2 regions of the Proteiniborus ethanoligenes genome follow, and region 2 is predicted to be linked to the other one. Evidence: riboswitches for the same ligand, from Rfam matches in the RefSeq annotation. Region 2 holds a riboswitch; the other holds the start of a gene.
The links. Region 2 has a riboswitch for cobalamin ahead of BLV37_RS09485 (sirohydrochlorin cobaltochelatase). Riboswitches for the same ligand answer to the same signal wherever they lie in the genome.
Positions count from the first base shown of each region.

Region 1: it holds a riboswitch for cobalamin, as region 2 does, so the genes downstream of both, BLV37_RS08525 (cobyric acid synthase) here and BLV37_RS09485 (sirohydrochlorin cobaltochelatase) in region 2, are expected to answer to the same signal.

Region 1 is NZ_FNQE01000018.1:1,964-8,484, forward strand. Features, by position in the region: gene BLV37_RS08510 (helical backbone metal receptor) at 1-742, opposite strand, end outside; gene cobD (threonine-phosphate decarboxylase CobD) at 794-1,849, opposite strand; gene cbiB (adenosylcobinamide-phosphate synthase CbiB) at 1,866-2,837, opposite strand; partial or broken gene BLV37_RS08525 (cobyric acid synthase) at 3,025-3,726, opposite strand; cobalamin riboswitch at 3,927-4,108, opposite strand; gene BLV37_RS08530 (DUF4846 domain-containing protein) at 4,201-5,079, opposite strand; gene BLV37_RS08535 (S-layer homology domain-containing protein) at 5,235-6,521, opposite strand, start outside.
Region 2 is NZ_FNQE01000021.1:8,384-14,904, reverse strand. Features, by position in the region: gene BLV37_RS09505 (ABC transporter ATP-binding protein) at 1-113, opposite strand, end outside; gene BLV37_RS09500 (ABC transporter ATP-binding protein) at 139-921, opposite strand; gene BLV37_RS09495 (FecCD family ABC transporter permease) at 923-1,927, opposite strand; gene BLV37_RS09490 (ABC transporter substrate-binding protein) at 2,010-3,062, opposite strand; gene BLV37_RS09485 (sirohydrochlorin cobaltochelatase) at 3,092-3,871, opposite strand; cobalamin riboswitch at 4,020-4,203, opposite strand; gene cobK (precorrin-6A reductase) at 4,251-5,012, opposite strand; gene cobJ (precorrin-3B C(17)-methyltransferase) at 5,009-5,749, opposite strand; gene cbiG (cobalt-precorrin 5A hydrolase) at 5,750-6,521, opposite strand, start outside.

The DNA.
Region 1 (6,521 bases), on a different contig from region 2:
AAGTTTTTGGCGATTCCTTAGCCAGTATAGCTATTTTCCCTTCCTTAAGCTTGTTTAAGACCTCTTCTTTATAGTGAGTAGCAGCTATTACGAGCTCTGGCCCTATATCGATTATAGTTTCTATGCTTGGCTCTGTCATTGAGCCTACTTCCTTTATTCCTTCAACTTCTTTAGGATAGTTACAATATTTAGTTCTACCCTTTACCTTCTCTCCTGCTCCTATAGCAAACAGGGTTTCAGTTACGTCTGGTGCTAAGGAAACTATAGTCCCAGGCTCTTTTGATACAGTATATTTTACTCCATTGCTTTCGATGGTTACAGGATAAGATATCTTTTTTTGTTTATCTGCTTTTATTCCCTTAGTGCTATTATCCCATTTTACATCATAGCCTAATGTTTCAAGGATAAATCTAAATGGTAAATAAACCTCTTGTCCTTTTTTATATGATTTTGAATCTAGTATGAAGTCTGTATTATTTACCTTTACTTTATTTGTGTTTAGTGTGAATTTAAACTCTACTTCCTTATTTTTTGCTACTATTGTATTCCCGCTAGTACTAATATCTAATCCAAAACCTTTTAAGCTATTTCCCGATATATATGTTCTGCCATCCTTAGATTCTGTAGCTATAGCTTTTGTTGCCCCGTCTATTTTAAAGCTTACACCTGATGCAAAAACAAGGTTTGAAAATAATGCAGTTAATAAGATTGTAACTAAAAGCAATCTAGATATTTTTTTCATATTGTGTCCCTCCACATTTTTAGTATTTATCAATAGGTTTTAATGACTTTATTAAGAACTTAACTTTTCGAAGTACTCTCTAATTTCTGACACTAGCTTAATATTTTCTTCTCTATTTCTTACTGCCACCCTTATATATTCATTGGATAGCCCTATGAAATCGTCACAGGTTCTAATATACACATCTTTGCTTAGCAAATAATTTTTTAATGAATAGGAGTCTTTTTGTAAAAGCTTAATTAGAAAAAAGTTTGCTTTTCCATAAAATACTTTGATGTCTTTAATCTTATCTAATTCTTGAAATAAAATTTTTTTCTCTTCCTCATACCACTTTTTTGTTTTCATTGTGTATTCCACATCATTTAATAGAATAGGTACACTACTGAGAGCAAGACTATTTATAGTCCAAGGCTCCTTCATATGATAAAGTCTTGATATGGTCTCTTCATTTGCCACACCATATCCCAATCTTAGGCCTGGTACTGCAAATATTTTTGTCATAGATCTTAGTATGAAAATATTGTATTCATATATTAAGGATAAATATGGTACCTCATCTGTAAAATCGATAAATGACTCATCTATAAACAAATACCCACCTATTTCCTTTAGTTTGTTTAATACAGGAATTAAATCATTCATATTTGTGAACGTTCCTGTAGGATTGTTTGGATTACAAAGCACTAATACATCTGGTTTTAAAGAATCTAACTCAGCAACTAAATCTCCTATATGGATAGTAAAATTGTCTTCTTCTTTAGTAACAAAGCTGTATATACTGCTACCTACTAGTTCAAAGGCTTTTTTATATTCTGTGAATGTAGGCTGGACTATAAGTACTTTTTTAGGATTTATGCTTCTCGCGAATAAATATATTAATTCAGTAGCTCCATTTCCTAGTATTATTTTTTCGCTTTTTGTGGATAAATGCTTTGCTAGGATTTCCTTTGCACTTATTCCATCTATTTCTGGATATCTCTCCATTTTTTCTAGCTCTTTCTTCAGTGCTTCTACTAAGTTTTTTGATACTCCTAATGGATTTATATTCACACTAAAATCTATTACATTATTTTGATCTTCTCCATAATATCCGCCATGCTTATTCATATCTGTTCCTCCTGTTTTATAGTGTGAATTCGCATATTGTAAAGCCAATTATCATAACAAGAACTACTATGGCTTCAGCTCCATACATTATCCTTATAGTGTCTTTTATATATTCTGGTTTTAGTTTTTTAATAGCATTTCCTATGGTTGGCTTGTAGACAACTTCTCCAAAATAAGTATTAGTCCCTCCGAGCTGTACCTCTAATAGCCCAGCCACTGCAGACTCCGGATATCCACAGTTAGGACTTTTATGGTTTCTCCTATCTTTTTTAAGTATTCTAATACCATTTCTCCAGTTGTAGCCTAAAATCATACCTGATAATATCATGATTATGCTTCCTAATCTTGCAGGAATATAGTTAGCTATATCATCGAGCTTTGCTGATGCATAGCCTATTTCTCTATAAGGCTCCTGCACATATCCTACCATTGAGTCTAAGGTATTTATCGTTTTGTACAAAAGAATTCCTTGAACTGGAATCCTAAAATAAAATCCTAAAGCTAAATAAAATAGGGGAGCAAGAACACCGTCTATTGTATTTTCAGCAACTGTTTCAACAGCTCCTCTTATTATTTCTTCATTACTAAGCTGTGAAGTATGTCTGCCAACTAAGTAGGATAGCATTTGCCTACCTTTTTGCAAATCATTTTCTTCTAATGCATTGTATACCTTCATAGTTTCCACATCTAAGCATTTACCTGCTAATAATGAATAAACAAGATAAATCTCTATAATTATTTTAAAAGCAAAGTGAATATTTTCAGCTATATAGAGTATTACATATGATACTCCTACTACTGTAATCAGTGTCCCTCCTGTAAGTAAAAAACCTCCAAATCTTAAATTCATCCACTTAGTGCTTCTAATAAGCTTCTCGTATTTTTTTATAATATATCCTATAAAGCGTACTGGATGAGGCCAGTTTGGTGGATCTCCTAATATATAATCTAAGACTACGGATACAATAAGAATAGTTGAGTTTAGCATTTTATAACCCCATTATTTCTTTTATTTTATTTATATCTGTATTTGCTCTAACTGCTAGGGCTATTTTATCAAATTCTTTACTTCTCAAATTTTTATATTCTTGTTCCACGTCTTTTTCAAGATTGCTGCACTTCTCCTTTAAGCTTTGGAGCATTCCATGGTCTTTAAGAAGATTCTCCTTTCCTTTGTCTATAAGGCTATCCTCTTCCTCAAGGTTAATATCTATATATGGAATTACTCCAAGACAAGGCTTTTCTACTAGCTCTTCAATCATCTTAATTCCTGGCTTTAATAGCTCTACATCTCCTCTGAATTTGTTTATAATAAATCCCTTTACTCTTTCTCTTTCACTTTGAGACATGAGCATTATAGTTCCGTATATGGAAGCAAATACTCCACCTTTATCTATATCTCCTACAAGAACAACAGGAGCATCTACTAGCTCTGCCAACCCCATATTTACGATATCATTTTCTCTAAGATTTATTTCTGCTGGGCTACCTGCCCCTTCAATAACTACTATATCAAAGGTTGAGGAAAGTCTATCATAGGCTTGCTTTATTATACTTTTAAGCTTTGGCTTTTTTTCATGATATTCACTAGCTGTCATGTGCTTAAAAAGTTCTCCATTTATGATGACCTGACTTCCAATATCACTCATAGGCTTAAGTAAGATTGGATTCATCTCTACTAACGGAGTCATCTCAGCCGCCTCTGCCTGAATTGCTTGAGCTATTGAAATTTCTCTTCCATATGGTAAGGTCCAAGATTTTGAGGACATATTTTGTGATTTAAAGGGTACTACTTTATAGCCATCTTGTTTAAATATTCTGCACAATGCAGCTGTTAAAATACTTTTCCCAACAGATGAGCCAGTTCCTTGAAGCATAATATTATGTGACAAAAAATCACCTCCCTATTTTAGTTGTTAGTTGCTAGTTGCTAGTTGTTAGCTAAGAGCTAGGAACTAAGATCTAACTGCTAGGGGATTTACTATGTAAGAATTTAAGAACAAAAAAAATTAAACACATAGGGTGCCCTATGTGTTAAATTCATACAATGAAGTTAACATGCTCCCCTCCGGAACAGTTAGTTGCTTGTTTCATGGCAGGTATCCTGACTCACAGATCACTTTACTTTCTTCCCCTTCCCAGTTTCCTAGTGGTATATGGAAGATTTCATCCCTGTTTACAGTAGCGGGGGCTGTAGAGGCTTTTCACCTCTTTCCCTTTTAACTTCTATTTAGAAGCACCCTGAAACTATTTAATTTTATCTTCGTAATAATTATATTTAAAGAATATACTTTTGTCAATGGTTTTGAAATTATGGATGAATATTTAGATTACTCTAAAATAATTATGTTTCAAAATCTCTTTAATTGATTTAATTCAAATATCCATTCTGGAGTTATTAGCTTTTCACAATCCTTTAGAGAATACCAAGGACTCATGTTTTCTTCATTAGGATTTATAAGTATTTGAGTTTGCTGGGCAGGCATATATGATTGGGCCAATATAAATATTTTTTCATTATTTTGGTTTACAGCCATATCCATTACAACCACTGCATGACCTGGGGAACCTCCAACTATAAATACATCCCCTATTTTCATATCATCTATATGAACACTTTCTAATTCCTTTTCCAAGGATAAGGTCCCTGAATAAGCAAACACCATATCCATGAATTTCCTAAAGTCTTCATAGGTATTAGATGGCTCTGTTGCCTTATAATAGCTTACATTATTCCCCTCAACTTTTATTCTATATCCTTCCATCCATTTATTATATTCAGCCTTAAAGCCAGATACAAAGTTAAAATTTATTTTAGCATAAGCACCAATTGAGTATAAGTATTCTCCTCGTAAAAGCATAATAGCATCTGCACATTGATGTAAATCTCTATGCCCAATATCCACATCTATTACACTATCATAGATTCCCTTTGGAGATTTTTCCCTACCATCATAATATAAAGCCTTTTCTCCATAGGGCTTTAGCCTTTGATTGCGCAAAAATTCTTCAAAGCTTCCTTTTACCACTTCCACCTTTGTATATCCTTCTGGGGGTAAGTATCTAGTTTCAATAGTAATACCATCAGAAATTATATGGCTAGTATTTTTAACCACTTTAGATTCTGATGGCCTATTAATAGATTCTGATAGTTCAATACTGTTTTTATCTGTTGCACAGCCTGTAAGAGATAATATTACAAGTAAGAAAATAACAGCCATTCTGTTCATCATATCACTCCTATTGATTTCAGAGGTTAGAAAAATACATTATTATGACAAAGTCTCAAAGCCTATACTATGCCACAAGCATAAAAGCTTGCAGAAATTTAATGCTTTGAGACTTTGCTAAAATTCTTAAACTATTTTAATATATCCAGAACAAATTATTTTACATTCAAATAATTAAATACTACAACTGCTGCCTGTTCCCTGGTTAAATTTGTCTTTGGATTAAAGTTCCCATCATATCCTTGTAATATACCTAAGCCTGTAGCTATTGCTACATGTCCCTTAAGGTCTTTTGTTATCTTGTCAGCATCTTTGAAACTTAAGCTGTAAATACCTTCTATGCTTGCCACTTTGTCATAGCCTAAAGCCCTTACAATAAATTTTGTAGCTTCTTCTCTAGTAACTATAGCTTCGGGAGACTTTTCATTTTCTTTTATAATGCTTTCTCTTACTAAATATCTATAAAGCTTTTCAATAAAATCTTTATCTTCATAGGATAAATCATAGTAATACCCTTTTGCTTTTAGCATTAGATATAAAAGGTCCTTTTGCTTTATACCTTCTTTTGGATTAAACTTATCCCCAGGGAATGATATACCATATTTAGCTAATGCTTCTATTTCCATTTTAGCAAAGCTATCTTCTATATCCTTGTATTGAGATATGTCACTTTCTTTATATGGTCTTCCTAAGCCATATAAAAGCTCACCAGTAAATGGGTCTATATTTAATGGTTTACCTTGTTTTATGGAATAAACAAGCTTAGCATTCTTAGCTTCGCCTTGCTCCCCGTACTCTTCAAAATATCTATGATCGCTATCCCCTATATATTGTAGCTCCATACCTATTTCTCTAAACAAAATACCATATGCTTTTTCAAGGCTCATTACCTTATCTGTTGATGGAAGCTGTCCTTTATACCAACTATAGTTATAGCTAGTTATCTCTCCTGTTGCTGCATCTAAATTCAAGCTAAAGCCATTGCCTGGGAAATAGGCATCTTTTACCTTTCTAGTAAATGTAAAGTAATATTGTCTTGGCTCCTCTCCCTCTAGTAAAGGTCTTACTATTGGCTCATTTATTTCTACAAGCTCTACTATATTAAACTTATCCCCCTGGACTTTCTTTATAAAATCCTCTGCCTTCTTTTGTAATTGGTCTTTTGTGTACTTTACTGTTTCCTTTTCTAAATATGGGTTGTATCTGTAAAAGCTCTTAAGCTCTTTGTTTTTTGCATCTATAGTTACACTAATATTACTATTGTCTTTGTTTGAAAAATACATGTTCCATGTATGGTCATTTTTGTTATACCAGTCATTATATAGGTTTATTCCATCTAGCTTATAATCAGTGCTTATATTTAAAAGCTGTCTTGCAGTTTTTTCTGCTTCTTCTTTGCTTATTATATCCTTCATCTTGTCTATAGCATCTAATTCCTCTGG
Region 2 (6,521 bases):
GCTCCATTTGGTCCTAGAAGTCCTATGAAGTCTCCTTTAGCTATATTTAAACTTACATTGTTTACAGCAACAAAATCATCAAACATTTTGGTAACATTTTCAATCTGTATCATCATGAATCACTTCCAACACATTTATTTAAGTAACTTTTTTTCTTGGTATAAAATAGGGGCAGTTATTTATCTTGTCTTCATATATATCTGCATTTATTTTAAAAATATCTTTCAATAATTTTTCTTTTATTATTTTGTCTGGCTTTCCTATTTCACAAAGCTCACCATTTTTTATAACTAATATCTTGTCTGAATACCTGGCAGCTTGATTCAAATCATGTAAAACCATAACTACAGTTAAGCCTAAAGTTTGATTTAATTCTTTTACTAGTTCTAAAACTTCTACTTGATAAGATATATCAAGAAAAGTAGTAGGTTCATCTAATAGAAGTATTTTTGGTTTTTGTGCTAATGACATAGCTATCCATGCCCTCTGTCTTTCCCCACCAGAAAGTGTTGCTACAAATCTTTTTCTTAAATGAATAAGCCCTGTTTTTTCTAAGGCCCAATCTACTATTTCAATATCTTCTTTTCCCAGTCTCTTACTAAACTTTAAATGAGGATATCTACCATAAGATACTAGTTCTTCTACAGAAATATCTGAAGATACATTTTTTACTTGAGGTAATATAGCCATCTTTTGTGCTATAATTTTAGTGTTTATATTTTTTATATTTATGCCTTCTAGATAAATATTACCTTCTGTAGGCTTTATACATCTGCTCATTGCCTTAACCAAAGTTGATTTTCCTGAACCATTAGGACCTATGATAGTTACTATTTGTCCAGTATTTATGTCAAAATTGGCATTTCTAATAGCCCTTTTCTCTCCATAATTTACGCTTATGTTTTCAATTCTCATTTCCATGTTAATATTCTCCCTTTCTTCTAAGTAAATACAAGAAAAATGGCGCTCCTAAAGCTGACATAATAATTCCTACAGGTATTTCTGTAGGGGCAAATAACAACCTCGCAACAGTATCACAGAGCATAACTATACTTGAACCTGTGAAAATAGCTGCTGGTAGTAAGTATCTATAATCTGAGCCAATAAATAATCTAGTAATATGTGGCACTATTAGCCCTACAAAGCCTAAAAGTCCAACAACACTAACAGCACTACCTGCTAATAAGGAGGAAATAATAATAAAAACAAATCTAGTCTTCTCTACATTTACTCCAAGTCCTGTTGCAACTTCATCTCCCAGCATTAATATGTTCAATTTATTTGGTATTAATAAAAGTAAAATTATACCTAATGTTGCATATGGGAATATAGTATACACATGCTTCCAATTAGTTGCTGATAGTCCACCGACCATAAATCCTATAACCCCTGCTACTTTGTTTGGATAAAATGTCATTAATGCATTAGTTCCCGCACCTAAAAGAGAAGATACTGCTACTCCTGCTAGAATTAATCGAGTGGGAACTACGCCTTCCTTCCATGCTAAAAAGTATATAAACAAAGTGGCTAACAATGCTCCTGTAAATGCTCCTATAGGTGCAAGATAATAAAAATCTGGGAAAAGGATTAGGATAATTAAAGTCATAAGCCCTGCTCCAGATGAAACTCCTATAATATTAGGACCTGCTAAAGGATTTCTCATAACTCCCTGCAAAATAGATCCTGATAAAGCTAGACATGTACCAACAAGTGCAGCTACTATTGTCCTAGGTAATCTAACATTCCATATTATTTGATAATTTACTGTAGATTTATCAAATAATATGGCATTTATTATTTCTTTAGGTGATATATTTACAGCCCCATTTCCTATGCTTATAAAAAAGCTAGCTATAGAAATGCATATAAAAATAAATAAAATGAACTTTTTTTTCATCACTTCATTTTTTGTATCACTGTTAGTCATGTCTTTCTCTTCTCCTTAAGTTTGGTTTTTGGTTTAAGCTGTACAGTACTTTTTTAAAGTACTGTACAGCCATGTTATATTTTTAATTAAACACTTCTGGATAGAGTATCTTTGCTAATCCCTCATAAGCCTCTGCATATCTTGCATTTGGTTTATATAGATATAAGTCTTTTGGTAAAACTATATATTTGCCTTCCTTTACAGCCGTAAGTGATGCCCAAGCTGGATTGTCTTCCACATCTTGCTTTATTCTTTCCATTATCTTTTCTTTATCACTTCCCATAGTTTGTACAAATATAAAATCTGGGTCTTCTTGTATTATTTTTTCCATACTGAAAACTCTAGCATTTGCTGGATCAGTTTCCGTATCAGATATATTTATTGTGTTTAGATCTTTAAGCATTTCTCCTACCATTGAGTCAGAGTTTCTAACTGTAATGCTCTTTGAAGAAGCAAAAATAATTAAAGTTTTATAGTTTTTATCTTTAGGTGCCTTTTCTATAATTTCATCTACACCTTTTTTAACTTCATTTATATGTTTTTCATATAAGTCTTCTCTTTCTGTTATTCCTGTAAAAAGTCTTACGGTTTTATAATAATCTTCTAAGTAATCATTGCCTAAGGAAATAACTTGTATGTTGTTTTGTTCAAATACTGGAACCATTTCCGCTTGAACCTTAAATCCATTAGTAACAATAACTAAATCTGGCTCTAGTGCCAATACTTTTTCGAGACTTGGAGCACCTGAAGTTCCAACTACTTCGGCTGACATAGCTCTTTCAACAGGCTTTTCCTCTGACTCCTCCACTCTACCTATTACTTCTCCACCACAACTATCCCAAATATCAAGATAAGAGTTATATAGACAAACTACTCTTTGGGGATTTTTCTTTATAGTTACTTCTTTTTCTCTAGCATCTGTAAATACAACATTGTCTTTATTTATAGTTACTCCATACTCTGATACCACTTCATTCGATTCTTCATTGTCATCTGTTTTTACATCTTCATTATTGCTTTCACTAGCACTATTGGGTATATTATTTTCGGTTTCCTTGCCTTTACTACATCCGGTAAAAATTGTAGTTAGCATTACAATTATTAATAACAGTGATATTATTCTTGATTTTTTCATAGGGTATTCCTCCTAGTAATTTTATTTAATTAATTGTTTATAACATCCTTTAAATGTAATACAAATATATCTTGTATTTTTTCATCTTCACCTAGTCCACTTAAAGATACTTCTACTTGAAATCCATTTTTCTTCAATATGCTTTTCCACGAATCCTCTTGCTCTCCTGCCATGTCATTTATTGCATGATCTCCTGCCACCAGCATAAAAGGTATTAGTTTAACCTTGGTCACTTTTTTCTCTATAAGTTGAGGTATTATATGTTCCAAGGTAGTGCTGCCTTCTACAGTTCCAATAAATATATCTTCTGAATATTCCTTTCTAAAATATTTCTCCAATAAACTGTAGCTCCTATCAGACATATGATCAGTACCATGTCCCATAAATACTACTGCCTCGTTTTGTTTAAGATCCTTAATTTCAATAGCTTTAACTACATTCTCATAATCTGAAGAATCATATAGTAATGGAGCTCCTACATGGACTGTAATATGCTTATGCTTTTCCTTAAATAATTCTACCTGTTTTAATAGCTTATTGTATTCATGTCCAGGTATTATGTGAAGAGACTGTATGAAAACTTTAGTTATTCCTTCTCGCTCCATTTCTTGTAAGGCTTCTGTGACATTGTTTACTACAATTCCATCTCGCTTTTTTAGTTTATTGATTACCATCTGAGAAGTAAATCCTCTCTCTACCTGGTATCCACTAAACTCCCTTCTAATTCTGTTTTCTATGCTTTCTATGCATAGTCTCCTAGTTTCTTTATAACTAGTACCAAAGCTTGCTACAATAATTCCTTTTCCCATTATTACCTCCTTATGTTTTATATTTAATGCTCATCCTTCTGTAATGTGGAGTAGTATTTAAGCAAATAAAAAAACCACAGCCTTAAAACTATGGTTCTATCTATGCACAAAAAACTATACATAAAATAACCACTTCCCACCGAAGGCTTATTTATAAAATTTACAGGCAGGTATCCTGACTTGTGGTACTTCCTACTCTCAAAACCTTCCCAGAAATATTATTCCAGTGGTAAATAATGATTTCGTTCTCACTTACAGTAGCGGGGGCTGTAGCGGATTTACACCGCTTTCCCTATTAATCTTTTAAAAGAACCTGTAATTTTAAACTATTTAATTGTGAATTTGTCGATAATGGAACGGTAGTTTGACTACTGTTCAACTACTGTTTTTTATATCTCTTATTAACAATCTCTATAACTTCTTCTATGCTATTACATAAGTTTGTGTACTCTATATTAGGCCTTTGTATAAGGATAACATTTACACCTGTTTCCAATGCTCCTTGTATTTTTTCTGTAGTTCCACCTACATCTCCACTATCTTTTGTTACCATAGATTCTATTCTATAATTTTCATACATAGCTTTATTGAATTCTTTTGTAAAAGGTCCTTGAATTGCTATTATCTGCTTTGGAAGCAATCCTAAATCCTCACATTTTTTAAGTACAGAATAAGTAGGAAGAACCCTTGCGTATAATCTACTAATATCAAGCGAAGATGTGAATATATGTAGTTTATTGCTACCAGTAGTCAATAAAATATTTCCTTTGGTTTCCTTCAAATGCATTATTGCACTATTATAGCTTGAAAAATATTGTACTCCACTATAAAGTCTGCCTTTTCTTTCAAATCTTAAATATTCTATGCCTGTAGATTTACTTGCAGCTATTGCATTTATTGAAACATTTTCTGCATAGGGATGTGTAGCATCTACTATATATTTTATTCCCTTTTTAAGAATTAGCTTTTCCATATCAGGTTTTTCTAATCTTTTAGATACTATCTCTACTGAATTATTATTAGCTTCAACTAACAACTTCCCGTATTCTGTAGCTGTGGATGCTATAATCGAATACCCTATGTTAGACAAGATTTCTATTATTTTTCTTCCATCAGCTGTGCCTGATAGTACCAATATCATAGTTTGTATCCTCTAGGGGTTATAATCTTTCCATTTACTAAATAGGTATTTGAGTTACCTACTATAACTGTAGTAAACATGTCAATCTCGTGTTTTAACATATCTTTAAGTGTAGTTATAACAACTGTTTCTCCATCTCTTTTAGCATTTTTGACTATTCCAACTATAGTATCCTGTTTTTTGTATTTTAGTAATATTTCTCTAGCTATTTCAATTTGTTTTTGCCTTCCTTTACTTTTAGGATTATATAAGCATACTACAAAATCCCCTTGTCCTGCATAGTGAAGCCTTTTTTCTATTAGGCTCCAATCTGTAAGCAAATCACTTAAGCTTATAGTAGCATAGTCATGCATAATAGGTGCGCCTAATGAGGCAGCAGCAGCATTAGAAGCTGTAACTCCCGGTATTATCTCTACTTTAATGTCACTTTCAGCTTTGGAGACTACCTCCAGCATTATTCCAGCCATTCCATAAACGCCTGAATCTCCACTACTGACTAGAGATACGACTTTCCCTTGTTTCGCGATTTCTAAAGTTTCTGTACATCTTTCTATTTCCTTTTTCATTCCACTAGAAAATACTTCTTTATCTTCTATCATATCTTTTATTAAATCTATATAGGTCTTGTATCCAACTATAACATCTGATTTTTCTATGACAGCCTTAGCCTCTAAGGTCATATGTGCTCTGTCTCCAGGGCCTAAACCTACTACAAATATTTTACCTGCTTTATTCATCTATAGTTCCTCCCATATGGATAAGGTTATTCCATTATAAGATTTTTTTCTCATTAAAAAATGTCCTTTAGAAGCAGTCAATAAAGCACAAGGCTCACATACAGCACCTACTCCTATTGATTTTCTTACAAATTCAGAACAATGAAATTCATGTTCTATGTTTTTTATTTCTTTTCTATTAACTATCTTAACAATAGTTTTAAAATGTTTTGCAGCATCAAATATTCCTGCTTCATTCTGCTTAATATCTACTGTCGCAAAATGCTTTATGCTTCTATAATCTATATTAAATAAATCTAGTGCTTCTTTTATTGCATTAACTATGGCTTCACCACTAATTCCCGACCTACAACCTATACCTATAACTATGTTTTTAGGTATTAGCTGCACCTCATATTCACTAAATTTGTTTATAACTCTATTTGTAATAAAAATTGTACCCTTTGCTTCTCCTTCTGTTAATATATTGTCAGGTAATTTCATGTCAATATTAATATTAGACTTAATAAGTACTGACTCATTATTAACTATAAGGCCTGTAAGATTTTTAGCCTTATCCATACTGGATATTTGGCAGTTTAATTTTTGAGCTAAAGTATCTACTGCTATTAAACCCTTTACATCTGAAGCAGTAGTTATTACAGGCTGTCCTCCCATTTTATCTGCCAATAGCTTAGCAGCCTCATTGGCTCCACCTAAGTGCCCTGATAATAAGCTTATAACAAACTGTCCTTTCTCATCCATGACTAAAACTCCAGGATCAGTAGTTTTA